2 regions of the Luteimonas sp. A537 genome follow, and region 2 is predicted to be linked to the other one. Evidence: riboswitches for the same ligand, from Rfam matches in the RefSeq annotation. Region 2 holds a riboswitch; the other holds the start of a gene.
The links. Region 2 has a riboswitch for cobalamin ahead of btuB (TonB-dependent vitamin B12 receptor). Riboswitches for the same ligand answer to the same signal wherever they lie in the genome.
Positions count from the first base shown of each region.

Region 1: another riboswitch for cobalamin. It lies ahead of ACW7GZ_RS07930 (ribonucleoside-diphosphate reductase subunit alpha); the one in region 2 lies ahead of btuB (TonB-dependent vitamin B12 receptor).

Region 1 is NZ_JBSVRH010000003.1:56,322-63,474, forward strand. Features, by position in the region: gene ACW7GZ_RS07905 (amidohydrolase) at 1-363, opposite strand, end outside; gene ACW7GZ_RS07910 (acyl-CoA thioesterase) at 453-851, opposite strand; gene ACW7GZ_RS07915 (thioredoxin family protein) at 848-1,189, opposite strand; gene ACW7GZ_RS07920 (flavodoxin) at 1,161-1,649, opposite strand; gene ACW7GZ_RS07925 (ribonucleotide-diphosphate reductase subunit beta) at 1,723-2,784, opposite strand; gene ACW7GZ_RS07930 (ribonucleoside-diphosphate reductase subunit alpha) at 2,872-5,268, opposite strand; cobalamin riboswitch at 5,455-5,692, opposite strand; gene ACW7GZ_RS07935 (winged helix-turn-helix domain-containing protein) at 5,831-7,153, shown strand, end outside.
Region 2 is NZ_JBSVRH010000001.1:722,423-729,575, forward strand. Features, by position in the region: gene cobS (adenosylcobinamide-GDP ribazoletransferase) at 1-360, opposite strand, end outside; gene ACW7GZ_RS03345 (histidine phosphatase family protein) at 357-944, opposite strand; gene cobT (nicotinate-nucleotide--dimethylbenzimidazole phosphoribosyltransferase) at 941-2,005, opposite strand; cobalamin riboswitch at 2,101-2,336, shown strand; gene btuB (TonB-dependent vitamin B12 receptor) at 2,461-4,341, shown strand; gene gph (phosphoglycolate phosphatase) at 4,451-5,110, opposite strand; gene dinB (DNA polymerase IV) at 5,211-6,293, opposite strand; gene ACW7GZ_RS03370 (bifunctional acetate--CoA ligase family protein/GNAT family N-acetyltransferase) at 6,401-7,153, opposite strand, start outside.

The DNA of each region.
Region 1 (7,153 bases), on a different contig from region 2:
CGTGGACGCGAACGGCAGGCCGCTGGCCTCGGTCACCGGCAGCGCGTCCATGTCGGCGCGCAGCGCGATTCGCGGGCCGGGCCTGCCGCCCTTGAGCACCGCGGTGACGCCGGTGGTGGCGATGCCGGTCCGCGGCTCGAGGCCGAGCTCGCGCAGGTGCTCGGCGACCAGCGCCGCGGTGCGCGTCTCGCGGTTGCCGAGCTCCGGGTGCTGGTGGATGTCGCGGCGCCAGGCCACGACCTTGTCGCCGAGCTCCGCGGCGGCCGCGGCCACTTCGGCCCGTTGGGCCTCCTGTGCCTGCAGCGGCGAGGCAAGGACGGCGAAAACGAACGACGACAGCAGGATGCAGGCGTTGCGTGACATGGCGATCTCCCCGGTGGTGCGCCGATGGTACCCGCCGCCCGGCGACACCGGCAGACCGCTCACGCCCGCCGCCCCTGCCACGAAAGCATTCAAGCGCCGGGCAAGGGCGCGACCTGCGCGGGCCGCCCGCGGCTGTCGAGAGCGATCATCACGAAGCGGCCGCGGGTACAGGTTTCGCGCTCGCCGCTGAGCAGGTCCTCGGCGATCAGCTCCACCTCGACCCGCATCGAGGTGCGACCGACGGCAACGACCCGCGCCACGGTTTCCACCAGCTGTCCCTGGCGAATCGGCAGCGTGAAGTCGACCTGCTCCGAGCGCGCCGTCACCACCGTCAGCCGCGCGTAGCGCGAGGCGGCGATGAACGCCGCCTTGTCCATCCACGCCAGCGCCTGGCCGCCGAACAGGGTACCGAGGTGGTTGGTGTGGTCAGGGAAGACCATCTCCAACAGGCGGGCCTCGGTGGGCGCGCAGCTGGCCGGGACGGTCATGCCGGCGACCCGGCGAAATGCCGCGCGACCGCCTGCGCGATCTGCGCCGGCGCATGGAAGCCGGGCAGGCGGGCGACCTCGCCGCCGTCGACGAACAGCGACAGGGTCGGCGTCCGGCGCAGGCCGAGTCCGCGGAAGAACGCTTCGCCCACGGTTTCCAGCTTGACCTGCAGCAGCACCAGGCCCTCGGCGCCGGACGTGGCGGCGAACGTCTGCAGCGCCATGTCCAGCATCCGACAGCCGGGGCAGTGGTCCTTGCCGTAGTCCACCAGCAGGCGCGGGTACGCGGCCAGGGCGTCGTGGTAATCGTCAGCCGATGCGGCGTGCAGCGTCTGCATGGGGTGTGTCCTCGTCGATGGTGGTGATGGCCAGGATGTCGTCGACCCAGCGCTCGATCTTCAGCGCGTCGCGCTCGCCGTGCGGCATCTGTTCGATCTCCAGCCGCGGGTAGCGGCTGTCGAAAAACGTCGCCATGCGTCGCACCGCCCCGCAGTAGTACTCCTCGCCCCACTGCGTCTCGCCGGTGCCGAACACGGCCAGCCGCCCGGGCTTGCCCACGGCCTCGACCAGATCGGCGATGAAGCGCTTCATCTCCGGCGGCGTACGCCCGGCGTTGTCGGTCCAGGCGCCGAGCAGGTAGAGGTCGTGGCGCGGGTCGGCTGCGGCCCCGGCCAGCGACTGGATGTCGGTTTCAATCCAGGTCACGGCGTGGTCCAGCGCTTTGCAGCGCGCGCCGACCGCGCGCGCGACGTCGCGCGTGTTGCCGCTCAGCGAGGCGAAGGCGATGAGGATGCGCATGGGAGGCGTCGGTTGGCATTGGCTCCGGACGTGGGAGCGGCCATGGCCGCTCCCACAGGAGCGCGCGTGCAGGTCACAGATCGTCGAAGCCGTTGTCGGAATTGGTCTTCTTGTAGCTGGCGTTGCGCATCTCGAAGAAGTCGGTCTTGGTCTCGGTGAAGTTGTCGGCGTAGGCCTTGATCCAGGGCATCACGTTGTCGGTGGCGTCGGAGTACAGCTTCTCGATGCCCAGCATCCCGGCCATCTTGTTGGCGCGGTACTTCACGTAGCGGACCATCTCGTCGACGTCGATGCCGTCGATGCCATCGAGCACCTCGCCGGTCCACTGCACTTCCAGCTCGATGGCGTGCTCGAAGGCACTGTGCACGTAAGCGGTCAGCTCGTCGTTCTGCAGCTCCGGGTTCTCGCCGACGATGGCGCGGATTAGCTCGCTGATGAACTTGGTATGCGCAAGTTCGTCGCGGTTGATGAAGCTGATGATCTTGCCGGTGCCGGTCATCCGGTTCTGGCGCACCAGGTTGTAGAAATAGGCGAAGCCGGAATAGAAGTTGATGCCCTCGAGGATCGAGGACTGGATCAGCGACCGCAGCAGGGTCTCGGCGGTCTTATCGCGCATGAAGTCGTCATACGAGTTCATGATCGGCGCGTTGCGCTTCTGGATCGTCGGGTGGGTGCGCGCGATCTCGAACACGCGGTTCTGATTGGCCAGGTCGGTGATCGAGGCCAGCACGTAGCTGTAGCTCTCGTTGTGGATCACTTCCTGTTGCCCGATGATCGCGGCGTTGGCGTGCGCGGCCGGATCGGTGATGTATTCGGCGACGTTGTAGATGAAGCGTGTCTGCGGCGAGTCCAGCGTCGCCAGCAGGCCGATGATCGAATCGTAGGCATTCTTCTCGCGCGCCGAGAGTTCGCCGTACTGCCTGGCATCCGCCTTCATGTCGACCTCATCCGGGATCCAGAAGTTGGTCGAGAGCTCCTTGTAGGCGCGGTAGAACGACGGATACGGGATGTCGTTCCAGTTGAGGATGCCCGAGGTGCGGCCGTTGATGATCCCGGTCGAACGGTTGGGGTGGCGCGGCTCGAGGATCCGGATGCGATCGAGCGGCGTCGAGGTGGTCGGTGCGGTGGTGGACATGGTGCTTCCCGTGTTGGGGTCTGGGTGCAGGTGATGCAGGGTCCACGGTTCGCAACGCGAACCGTGGAAGCGACAGCGCGAATGCGCTTAGCTACTGCACCACTCGCACTCGGCGATGTCGATGTCGTTGGAGCGCACGTAATAGGTGGTCTTCATGCCTTCGCGCCACGCGGTCATGTGCAGCTCCAGCAGGGTGCTGGCCCGTATGGTGCTCGGCACGTAGAAGTTGAAGCTGATCGACTGGTCGACGTGGCGCTGGCGGCGCGCGTTCTGGCGCACCGAGGCGAACTGGTCGACGTGCCAGGCGCCTTTCTCGTAGTAGGGCCAGGTTTCCAGCGACAGCCCGGGCGCGGCCACCGGGCGGCGGTAGTCCTTCTTCTCCTCGTAGTAGAACGCGGAGTAGACCGGGTCGATGGAGGCCGTGGAGCCGGCGATCTGCGCGGTCGACATGTTCGGGGCGACCGCCAGCAGCCAGCCGTTGCGCACGCCGTTCACCGCCACCTGCGCCGACAGGTCCAACCACTGCGGGCTGCTGTAGCCGCGGTCGCGGAAGTAGTTGCCGTTGTGCCAGTCGCTGCCGTGGAAGACGGCGTAGCTGCCCTTCTCCTTCGCCAGCGCCATCGACGCCTGCACGGTGAGGAAGTTGATGCGCTCGTACAGCGCATCGCTGTAATCCTCGGCTTCGGCCGTGTTCCAGTGGATGCCCTTCTGCGCCAGCAGGTGGTGCCAGCCGAAGGTGCCCAGCCCGATGGCGCGATACTTCCGGTTGGTGATCGTGGCCTGCGGCACCGGCAGCTGGTTGAGATCGATCACGTTGTCGAGCATGCGCACCTGGATCGGGATCAGCCGCTCCAGCACGTCGGTGATCAGGTCGCCCTGGCCCTGCTGCGGCACGATCGCGCGGCCCAGGTTCACCGAGGACAGGTTGCAGACCACGAAGTCGCCAGCCTGCTTCGTGGTCACGATCTGGTTGCCGCTGATGATCTCTTGCATCAGCCGCGTCGGGCTCATGTTCTGCAGGATCTCGGTGCACAGGTTCGACGAATACACCATGCCGGCGTGCTTGTTCGGGTTCTTCCGGTTGACCTCGTCGCGGTAGAACATGAAGGGGTTTCCGGTCTCCAGCTGGCTGACCATCAGCCGCTTGAAGATGTCGATGGCCTTGATCGTCTTGCGGGTGATGCGCTCGTCGGCCACCACTTCTTCGTACTTCGCCCGGAACGTGCCCTCGCCCTTCTTCTCGTCGAAGAAGTCCTGCAGGTACCAGCCCTTGACCCGGTGCACCTCGTGCGGGTCGAACAGGTACCAGTCGCCGCGGCGCTCCACCGCTTCCATGAAGATGTCGGGGATGCAGACCGAGGTGAACACGTCGTGCGCGCGCAGGCGCTGGTCGCCGTTGTTGAGGCGCAGGTCGAGGAAGGCCTCGATGTCGCGGTGCCAGACGTCCAGGTACACGGCGACGGCACCCTTGCGCTGGCCGAGCTGGTCGACCGAGACCGCGGTGTTGTTGAGCTGCTTGATCCACGGCACCACGCCGCCGGACGAGTTGGGCACGCCGCGGATCGACGAGCCCGACGCGCGCACGTAGCCCATGTAGGCGCCCACGCCGCCGCCGCCCTTGGACACGCGCGCGATGTCGGTATTGGAGTCGTAGATGCCCTGCAGCGAGTCGTCGACGGTGTCGATGAAGCACGAGGACAGCTGGCCGCCGGTCTTGCCGGCGTTCTGCAGCGTCGGCGTGGCCACGGTCATGTACAGGTTCGACAGCGCCCAGTAGGCCTCGCCGACCAGCTGCATGCGGCGCTCGCGGCTGTCCTTGCCCGCGCCGGCCTCGTCCTGCATCAGGTACAGCGCGATCGTCAGCCAGCGCTCCTGCGGCAGCTCGTACACCTCGCGCGAGGTGTCGGTGGCGAGATACCGCGTGGCCAGCAGGTACAGGCCGTTGTAGTTGAACAGCCGGTCACGGTCGGGCTCGATCATTTTCCCGGCCTCGACCAGTTCTTCCTTGGAATAGGCGCGCAGGATGTCGTTGGAGTAGACGTTGCGGTCGGCCAGCGATTCCTGCAGGCCAACATAGGAACCGTACTTCTGCCCGGTGTCGTAGAAGCGGTTGCGGCTGGCGCGCTTGTACAGGCGGTGCAGGTACAGGCGTGCGGCGAAGAGCTCCCACTCCGGCGCAGTCACGTCCACGCGCGCCTCGGCCTCGCGGATCAGGTGGTCGACCAGATCGTCGGCGTTGACCGCGTCCTTGCGCTCGACGAAGCCGGACACGCTGCGCTTGTAGTCGGCGATGTCGAGCTGCGGGAACTCGACGTGGACGCGGTCGATCGCGCGCTCCAGGCGCGCGCGGTCGTAGGGAATCCGGCGGTTGCCGGCTTCCTTGGTGATCCAGATGGCGACGTCGGCGGACGCGCAAGGCGTGGATACAGCGCTGGCCGTGGTCGCTGCGGGTGGTGCCGTGGTGGTGCTGTCGTAGCTGCTCATGCCTGCTCCCGGATGGCGTGCGCACGGCCGACTGTCCCGGGGCAGGCGGCGGGCCGGAGCGGTCATCGACAGGGTGGAAGCGCGGCGTCGCAGCGGCCGCGACCGCACTCCGGAGCGGAGCGCGGGCGAGCGCGTGCTTCACCAGCCATCTCCCCCCGGAGATTGCGCAGCCGGCACCGCGCGATGTGCATGCGCGCGGCTGTCGGCAGGTCTTCGGGCTCGTGGATCCGGGAGCCTGGGCTCCGCGCCTCGGCCGCCGCTTCCCGGAACCACCGTCCCAGTGCGTGTGCGACCTCGTTTCCACCTACCGCTGCGGGGCAGCGCCGGAATTGGCGGGCGGATCGATGGTCTCGACCGCTGCCGTACCGGCTTCCCTTTTCATCCCGTGCCCTGTGGCGCGGGAACCGACGGGGCACAACATAGTGTGGTTCCACGGCGTGGTCAACGCTAGGTTTCGTGTTTGTGCCCCTTGACGCCGGAAGCATTCCAGGGCCGGCGCAGGCGCGCAGGGCGTCGCCGGCTCTGTCATTCTTGGGGGTGCCACAGGTGCCCGGTCCACATCTTGCCTTCGCCTCCCGCCAACGAGCCGGCGCTGTCCGGCTACCGCTTCGGCGTCTTCGAGCTCGACCTCGCGCGCCGCGAACTGCGCCGCGGCGGGACGCGGGTCGAGATGCCGGCGCGCGTCTTCGAGTGCCTGGAGTGCCTGCTCCTGCACCGGGATCGCGCGGTTGCCCGGGACGAGCTGCTGCAGGCGGTGTTCAACCGCACCGACGTCAGCGACGGCCAGCTGGCGCAGGTGGTCCTGCGCGCGCGGCGCTGCGTCGACGACGACGGCCAGGCCCAGCACACCATCCGGACGGTGCCGCGCTTCGGCTTCCGCTGGGCCGCGGCAACCAGTGGGCTGGCCGGGAGGCGGGAGGCCCTGGACACCGGCTCGGCCGGCGGCGAGGCACCGCCGGAGCCGCCATCAACGCCAGCGGTGCCATTGCCAGCTGCACCTCAGGAACCCGCGCGTCGCGCTGGACCGATGCGCCGGGCGTGGGTGGTGGTGGGCGCGCTGCTGGCGTTGGCGGCCGTCGCCTGGTGGCAGTGGCCGCAGCCGCAGACGGGCCTGCCGATGGTGCCGGATGCTGCGTCCGCTGCCGCGGACGTCATTGCGGACCCTGCCGCAACCCTGGTGCTGCCGTTGGCGATCGACGCTGGCGACGACATCGCGTGGGCGCGGCTGGGCCTGATGGACTACGTCGCCGAGCGCATGCGCTCGGCCGGGCTCTCGGTGCCGCCCAGCGAAAGCACGCTGGCACTGCTCGGCGGCGCCGAGGGTGATGCCGGCCACGACCGGCTGCAGCGCGCGGTGCCCGGGGCGAGGGTGGTTGGCGGCGAGGTCGAGCGCCTGCGCGAAGGTTGGCGGCTGCGCCTGCAGGCGGTGTCCGCACATGGCCTGCGACACCAGGCCGAAGCCGAGGCCGGCGACCTGCTGTCCGCGGCAGCCGCCGCCTGCGACCGGCTGCTGGCGGCGCTGGGCCACGCTGCGCCGGCCGGCCGTGACGGCGCCGGCCTGGCGCTGGAAGAGCGGCTGCAGCGGGTGCGCGCGGCCTTGCTGGCCAATGAGCTCGCGACCGCGCGCCGGATACTCGAGGATGCGCCGCCGTCGCAGCTGTCGCAGCCGCAGCTGCGCTTCCGGCTGGCACAGGTCGACTATCGCGCCGGCGAGCTCGACGCCGCCGAGCGCGCCATCGCCGCGCTGCTGCGCACCCCGGAGGCCACGCGTGATCCGCTGTTACGCGCCCGCCTGCTGGCCTACAGCGGCGGCGCCAGGATCCGCCGCAACGCGTTGCACGAAGCAGTGGGCGACTACGACCGTGCGCTGGTGGCGCTGGCGGAC
Region 2 (7,153 bases):
CAGCAGCTGCATGACCAGCATGACCGCGCCGAACACGCCGATATGCGGATCCTTGAGCACTTCGAGGAAGCGACCGGGGTCGCGATGCGCGGCACCCATGGCGTCGGCGACGTCGCTCATGCCGTCCAGGTGCAGGGCGCCGGTGACCCAGGCCCACAGCGCCAGCGCCAGCACCGCCGCCAGCCACGGGCGGTCGTCCAATGCCCACAGTGGCAGAGCCAGCAGCAGCCCGATCGCGATGCCGACCACGGGGTGGTAGACGGCCGAATGCGTGAGGTCGTCATCGCGGAAGTCCTTCACCTGCGGCGTCGGGATCCGGGTGAGGAACTGGAAGGCGAGGATCAGGCGGCGCAGGCTCATGGTTGCGCGAGCTCGATCAGTTCACCCCAAGGCAGACCATCTTCGCCGGCCTCCACGCGCACGCGCAGGCGCGTGCCGTAATCAATGCGCAGCGCCCACAGCGCCGCCAGCGGCAGCCCGCAGGCCTGCGACAGCGCCATGCGCAGCGCGCCGCCGTGGCTGACCACGAGCACCGGGCCGTCGCTGTCACCGGCATCGGCGAGCAGGGCCTGCAGGGCGGCGGCGATACGGTGTTCGAACAGCTCCCAGCGCTCGCCGCCGGGCGGTGGGTTGCGTCGCGGATCGGCGTGGAAGGCGGCGAGCGCGTTGGCCCGCAGCGCGTCGCCGCGCTGCCCGTCCCAGTCGCCGAAGTCGAATTCGGCCCACTGCACGACCGTCTGCACCGCCAGGTCCAGCGGCCGGGCGAGCGCCAGCGCAGTGTCGTGCGCGCGGCGCAGCGGGGAGCTGATCGCCCGCGTCCAGTGGATGCCGGCGTGGCGCAGGCAGGGCGCATCGACGGCGCCCGGGCACAGCGGTGGATCGCTGCGGCCGTCCATGTGGCCGCGGCGGCCGGTATCGGCATGGCGAACGAAGTCGACGATCACGCCGGCGTCGCCCCGGCCACGGCCGCCTCATCGAACGTGGCCATGTCGTTGTGCAGGGCGCAGGCCAGGCGCAGCAGCGGCAGCGCAAGCGCCGCGCCCGAGCCTTCGCCCAGGCGCAGGTCGAGCCGCAGCAGTGGCGTCGCACCCAGCGTGTCGAGCACATGCCCGTGACCGCGTTCGGCCGAACAGTGCGAGAACAGCAGCCAGTCGCGCACGCCCGGGTTGAGCCGCACCGCGGCCAGCGCCGCGACCGAGACGATGAAACCATCGACCAGCACCGGGATCCCGCGCTGTGCGGCAGCCACCATCGCGCCCGCCATGGCCACGATCTCCAGCCCGCCAACGCGGCGCAGCGCCTCGAGCGGCGGCTGCGGCGCGGCGACGATCGCGGCGCCGTGCAGGGCCAGGGCGCGTTCGACCACGGCCTGCTTGTGCGCGATGCGCGCGTCGTCCAGGCCGGTGCCGGCACCAACCAGATCCGCCACCGGCAGCGCGGCCAGGGCGCAGGCCAGCGCGCTGGCTGCGGTGGTGTTGCCGATGCCCATCTCGCCCAGCAGGAGCAGGTCCGCGCCGCTGCCGGACTCGTCCACTGCGCGACGGCCGGCGCCCAGGGCGTGCGTGACGCCTGCATCATCCATCGCCGCGTCCACGCTCAGGTCGCGGGTGCCGCGGCAGGGCTTGTCGACGGTGGCCCCGGGTAAGGGGCCTTCGGCCAGCGTTCCCACGTCGCGCAGGTGCAGCGGCAGGCCGAGCTCGCGCGCCAGCACCGCGATCGCGGCGCCGCCTGCGGCGAAATTCGCCAGCATCTGCACGGTGACCTCGGCCGGATAGGCCGACACGCCCTGCGCGACCACGCCGTGGTCGCCGGCGAACAGCAGCACCGGCACACGTGCGGCGCGCGGGCGGTCGGTCGCCTGCAGGGCGGCGAGTTCGACGGCCAGCGTTTCCAGCCTGCCAAGGGCGCCCGGCGGCTTGGTCAGGCAGCGCTGCCTGGCCTCCGCGCGGGCCGCATGCTCCGGCGACGGCGAGGCGCAGCCCTGATTCCACCACGATGCGCTCATCGGGTTCCGTATCGACGTTGAAGAGAGCCCATTCTATCGGCGCGCTGCCGTGCCGGGCGGGCGCATCGCTTTGGCGCGGGTGCCGTGGATGCCTTAGACTGCCGCCACTTTCTGGTGACCCGCGGGGATTCCCCCAAGGGTTGAAACGGGAAGCCGGTGACCTTCCGCCAGCCGCATGGCCGACGAAGCACTCCGGCGCTGCCCCCGCAACGGTAAGCGTGGAACACCCCGGCAATCCGCCACTGTGCATCGCACGGGAAGGCGCCGGGGCTGGAGCGGCTGCATCGCTCCGCCCGCGAGTCCGGAGACCGGCCAGGAAGATGACTGGTTGCGACGCGGAGGGCGTGGCGGCGGCAGTGCGCCGTGTCTCCCCACGTCGGCCTACCGTCACATCTCCCCGGACGCGACTCCCAACGACCCTGTCGCGCGGGCGTGCGCGATGCATGGAGATACCGATGAAGCCGCAATACCAGCTCCTTTCCCTCGCAGTGGCGCTCGCCCTGTCCCCGGCCGCCGCAGCCAGCGGCGCGGCACAGGCCACCGACCTCGACACCCTCATCGTCACCGCCACCCGCACCGCGATCAACGCCGAGGACAGCAATGTGCCGGTGCAGGTGATCGACCGCGCGGTGATCGAGCGCAGCCAGGCGACGTCGCTGGTCGACCTGCTGCGCGGACGCGCCGGCATCAACCTCGCCAACCAGGGCGGCCCCGGCAAGCTGTCGTCGGTGTTCCTGCGCGGCACCGAGTCCGATCATGTGCTGGTGATGATCGACGGCGTGCGCATCGGCTCGGCGACATCCGGCATGGCCGCGTTCCAGGACCTGCCGCTGGACCAGATCGAGCGCGTCGAGATCGTGCGCGGCCCGCGTTCGAGCCTCTACGGCTCCGAGGCCATCGGCGGCGTGATACAGATCTTCACCCGCCGCTCCGCTGAAGGCGAAGGCCTGCGCTCCAACTTCAGCCTGGGGGTGGGCAGCAACAGCCTGCGCCAGGCCAGCGCCGGCATCGGCAGCAACGGCGAACGCGGCTGGTTCCAGGCCCAGGGCGCCTGGCAGCGCACCGACGGCATCGATTCCTGCCGCGGCACCGCCGAAGGCTGGGGCGCCGGCTGCTTCGCCGACGAGCCCGACCGCGACGGCTACCGCAATACCTCGGCGAGCGTGCGCGGCGGCGGCAAGGTCGGCGAGACCGTCGAGCTGGAGGGCCACGTGCTGGTCGCCGACGCCTTCAACGAGTACGACGGCAGCATCTTTGGCGGCAACGAGGCCGACACCCGGCAGCAGGTCTTCGGCGGCCGCCTGGGCTGGCGCCCGGGCCAGCGCACCGACGTCAACGTCCGGATCGGCCGCGCCGACGACAAGTCGGACAACCATTTCCACGACCACGCCAGCGGCACGCGGACGTTTGCCAGCACCTTCGACACCCGCCGCGACACCGCCTCGGTGCAGGGCGACTTCGCCGTCGCCGAAGACCACCTGCTCAGCGCCGGCGTCGACTGGCTGCGCGACAAGGTCACCAGCAGCACCGACTTCACCGTCAAGGACCGGGACAACACGGGTCTGTTCCTGGCCTGGCAGGGCAGCTTCGGCGCGCACAGCCTCGAAGCCAGCGCGCGCCATGACGACAACGAGCAGTTCGGCGGTCATTCCACCGGCAGCCTCGGCTACGGCCTGAAGTTCGGCAACGGCTTCCGCTTCACCGCCAGCGCCGGCACCGGCTTCAAGGTGCCCACCTTCAACGACCTCTACTACCCCGGCGCCTTTGGCAACCCGGACCTCGAGCCCGAGGAATCGCAAACGCTGAACCTCGGCATCGCGCAGTTCGGCGAGGGCTGGAACTGGACCTTCAACGCCTTCCGGACCGACATCGACGAACTGATCGGCTACGACCTGGACTTCGCCCTGCTCAACGTCGAGGAAGCGCGCATCCGCGGTGCCGAGCTGACCGGCTTCGTGTCGCTGGCCGGCTGGGACATCAACGCCGAGATCAGCCACATCGACCCGCGCAACCGCAGCGCCGGCACCAACCACGACAACTGGCTGCAGCGTCGCTCGCGCAACACCGCGCGCGTTGACGTGGACCGCGCGTTCGGCGCCTTCCGCGTGGGCGTGACCGGCTTCGGCAGCGGCGCGCGCTACGACGACGCCGCCAACTTCATCCGCCTGCCGGGCTACGGCACGATGGACCTTCGGGTGGAGTACGCGATCAACGACGAATGGACGCTGCAGGCGCGCGCCAGCAACGTGTTTGACCGCGACTACGAAACGATCGCGTGGTACCACCAGCCGGGACGGGAGTACGGGCTGACGCTGAGGTACCAGCCAGCCCGGTGACCCGCAGGCCCCTTGCTTTCGTGGTCGCGGCCATAGCCGCGACCCGGTGGCGATGATCTGGCGGTCGCAGCTCCAGCTCTCCTGCAGGAGGGTCAGCGGTACAGGAGGGTCAGCGGCGGGTGCGCAGGCCGGCCAGGGCCGCCAGGTCGTCCAGAACGGCGACGGCTCCCGCCCTTTCCAGGTCGAAATCGCGCGGATACCCATGCCGCAGCAGTACCAGGTCCATGCCGGCCGCCTTCGCGGCGCCGGCATCGGCTTCGGAATCGCCCACCATCAGCGTGTCCGCCGCGGCCGCGCCGTGCAGCGCCGCCAGGTGCAGCAGGGGCATCGCGCTCGGCTTGCGCTCGGCCAGGGTGTCGCCGCCGACGACGTGGGTGAACCAGCGATCGATGCCCATCGCCTCGATCAGCACGCGCGCCATGCGCTCGGGCTTGTTGGTGGCCATGGACATCGCCACGCCGGCATCCGCCAGCGCAGCCAGCGTCTCCGTGGTGCCCGGATACAGGCGCGCGTGCAGCAGCAGGCACGCTTCGTAATGGAACATCAGCCGCGGCATCACCGCGTCGACATCGGCATCGCTGCCAGCGTGGCGCAGCGCGCTGTCGAGCAGCACGTGCGTGCCCAGGCCGATCCACGCGCGCACGGTGGCTTCGTCCTCGCGCGCATGGCCGAGTTCTTCCAAGGTGCGGTTGACCGCCTCGGCGATATCGGCCGCCGAGTCCACCAGCGTGCCGTCGAGGTCGAACAGCACCAGCTTCCAGGGAAACACCATGTCATCTCCGCGCCGCGCACGATGCCGGCGCCAGTCCCCAAGCCTACATCGCGCCGCGGTCAACGGCGCTGCGACGCCATCCACCCGCTGCATGCCGTCAGTCGACGGCGAGCGCGTCCTCCGGGAACAGCGTCGCCTGCAGCCGCGCTTCTTCGCGGTCACGGAAACCCGCAAGGCCTACGCCGACCAGCCGATACAGGGTGGAGGGCGGCAGCTGCACGCGGTCGCGCAGGGCGAACGCGATCGCGATGAATTCGGCCTCCGTGGCGGGCGGGGCATCGGGCGTGAAGCTGCGCGTGATGATGCGGAACTGCGCGGTCTTGAGCTTGAGCACCACGGTGCGGCCGACACGCTCGGTCTTGCGCGTTGCGGCCCAGGCCTTGGCGGCGATGGCGCGGATCGCATCATCCAGCTCGTCCAGGCGCAGGTCGGCGGCGAAGGTGTCTTCGCTGGAAATCGACTGCACCGGCTGGTTGGGCTCGACCGGACGCTCGTCGATGCCGCGCGCGCGCCGGTACAGGCTGGCGCCGAAGCTGCCGAAGCGCCGCTGCAGGTCATCGAGTGCGAACGCCCGCAGGTCGCCGACCGTGGCCACGCCGATGTCGGCGAGTTTCCGTTCCATCACCTTGCCCACGCCGGGAATCTTGGCCACCGGCAGCGGCGTCAGGAAGGCCTCGACCTGGGACGGCTTGACCACGAACTGGCCGTCGGGCTTGTTCCAGTCCGAGGCGATCTTGGCCAGGAACTTGTTCGGCGCGATGCCGGCCGAGGCGGTGAGCGCGGTCGCCTCGCGGATCTCGGCGCGGATCATGCGCGCGCTCTCGGTGGCGCTGGGCGAAGCGACCTTCGGCGCGGTGACGTCGAGGTAGGCCTCGTCCAGCGACAGCGGCTGCACCAGGTCGGTGTGGCGCAGGAAGATCGCGCGCACCTGCTTCGACGCCTCCTTGTAGCGCGCGAAATCCGGCGGCACGAACACCGCATCCGGGCACAAGCGCTCGGCACGCACCGCGGGCATCGCCGAGCGCACGCCGAACACGCGCGCCTCGTAGGACGCCGCGCAGACCACCGAGCGCGCCCCGCGCCAGGCCACCACCACCGGGCGGCCGCGGAGGCCGGGATCGTCCCGCTGCTCCACCGACGCATAGAAGGCGTCCATGTCGATGTGCAGGATCTTGCGCATGCCCTCATTATCCCGCAGCCGCGGCCAAAGGACCCTGTGGGAGCAGCCAAAAGACCTGTGCGAGCGGCTATAGCCGATCCTGCAAGGGCGCTCCTGCCTCGCGCCTCCTACCTGAGTTCGGAGGCCTCTACCGGCAGGGTCACCAGCAGCAGGGTGGCGTCGTCCGGATCCGGCACCACCCGGAAACCCAGGTGCCGGCACATCGACAGCATGGTGCTGTTCTCGCGCAGCACCTGGCCCTCGATCATCTCCAGGCCCATCCAGCGCGCGACGCCGATCATTTCCTCCATCAGGCGCCAGCCCAGCCCCGCGCCCTTGAGGTCGGAGCGCACCATGATCCCGTACTCGCCGCGCTTGAAGTCCGGGTCGGCCAGCAGGCGCACCGCGCCCAGCATCTCGCCGCTGGCGGCGTCGGTCGCCACCAGGGCCATCGAGCGCGCGTAGTCCAGCTGCACCAGGCGGGCGATGAAGTCATGGCTGAAGTCGCGCACCGCGCGGAAGAAGCGCAGCCGCAGGTCCTCGGCGCTGACCTGCGCGAAAAAACGGCGGAACATCGCGTCGTCTTCCGGCCGCACCGGACGCAGCAGGGCCTGGCGGCCGTTGGACAGCGTGAGCGTGCGCTCGAGCTCGGTCGGGTACGGGAACACCGCGAAGCGCGGGTGGCCGCGGCCGCGGTGCAGGCGCGTGGACGGCGCCACCGCGATCCGCGCATCCACCGCCACCGCGCCGCCGGCATCGACCAGCAGCGGATTGATGTCGATGTCGCGCAGCTCCGGGATATCGGCGGCCAGCTGCGCGAGCTTCACCAGCACCAGCGCGAGCGCGCGCTCGTCGGCGGCGGGCACGTCGCGGTAGGCGCG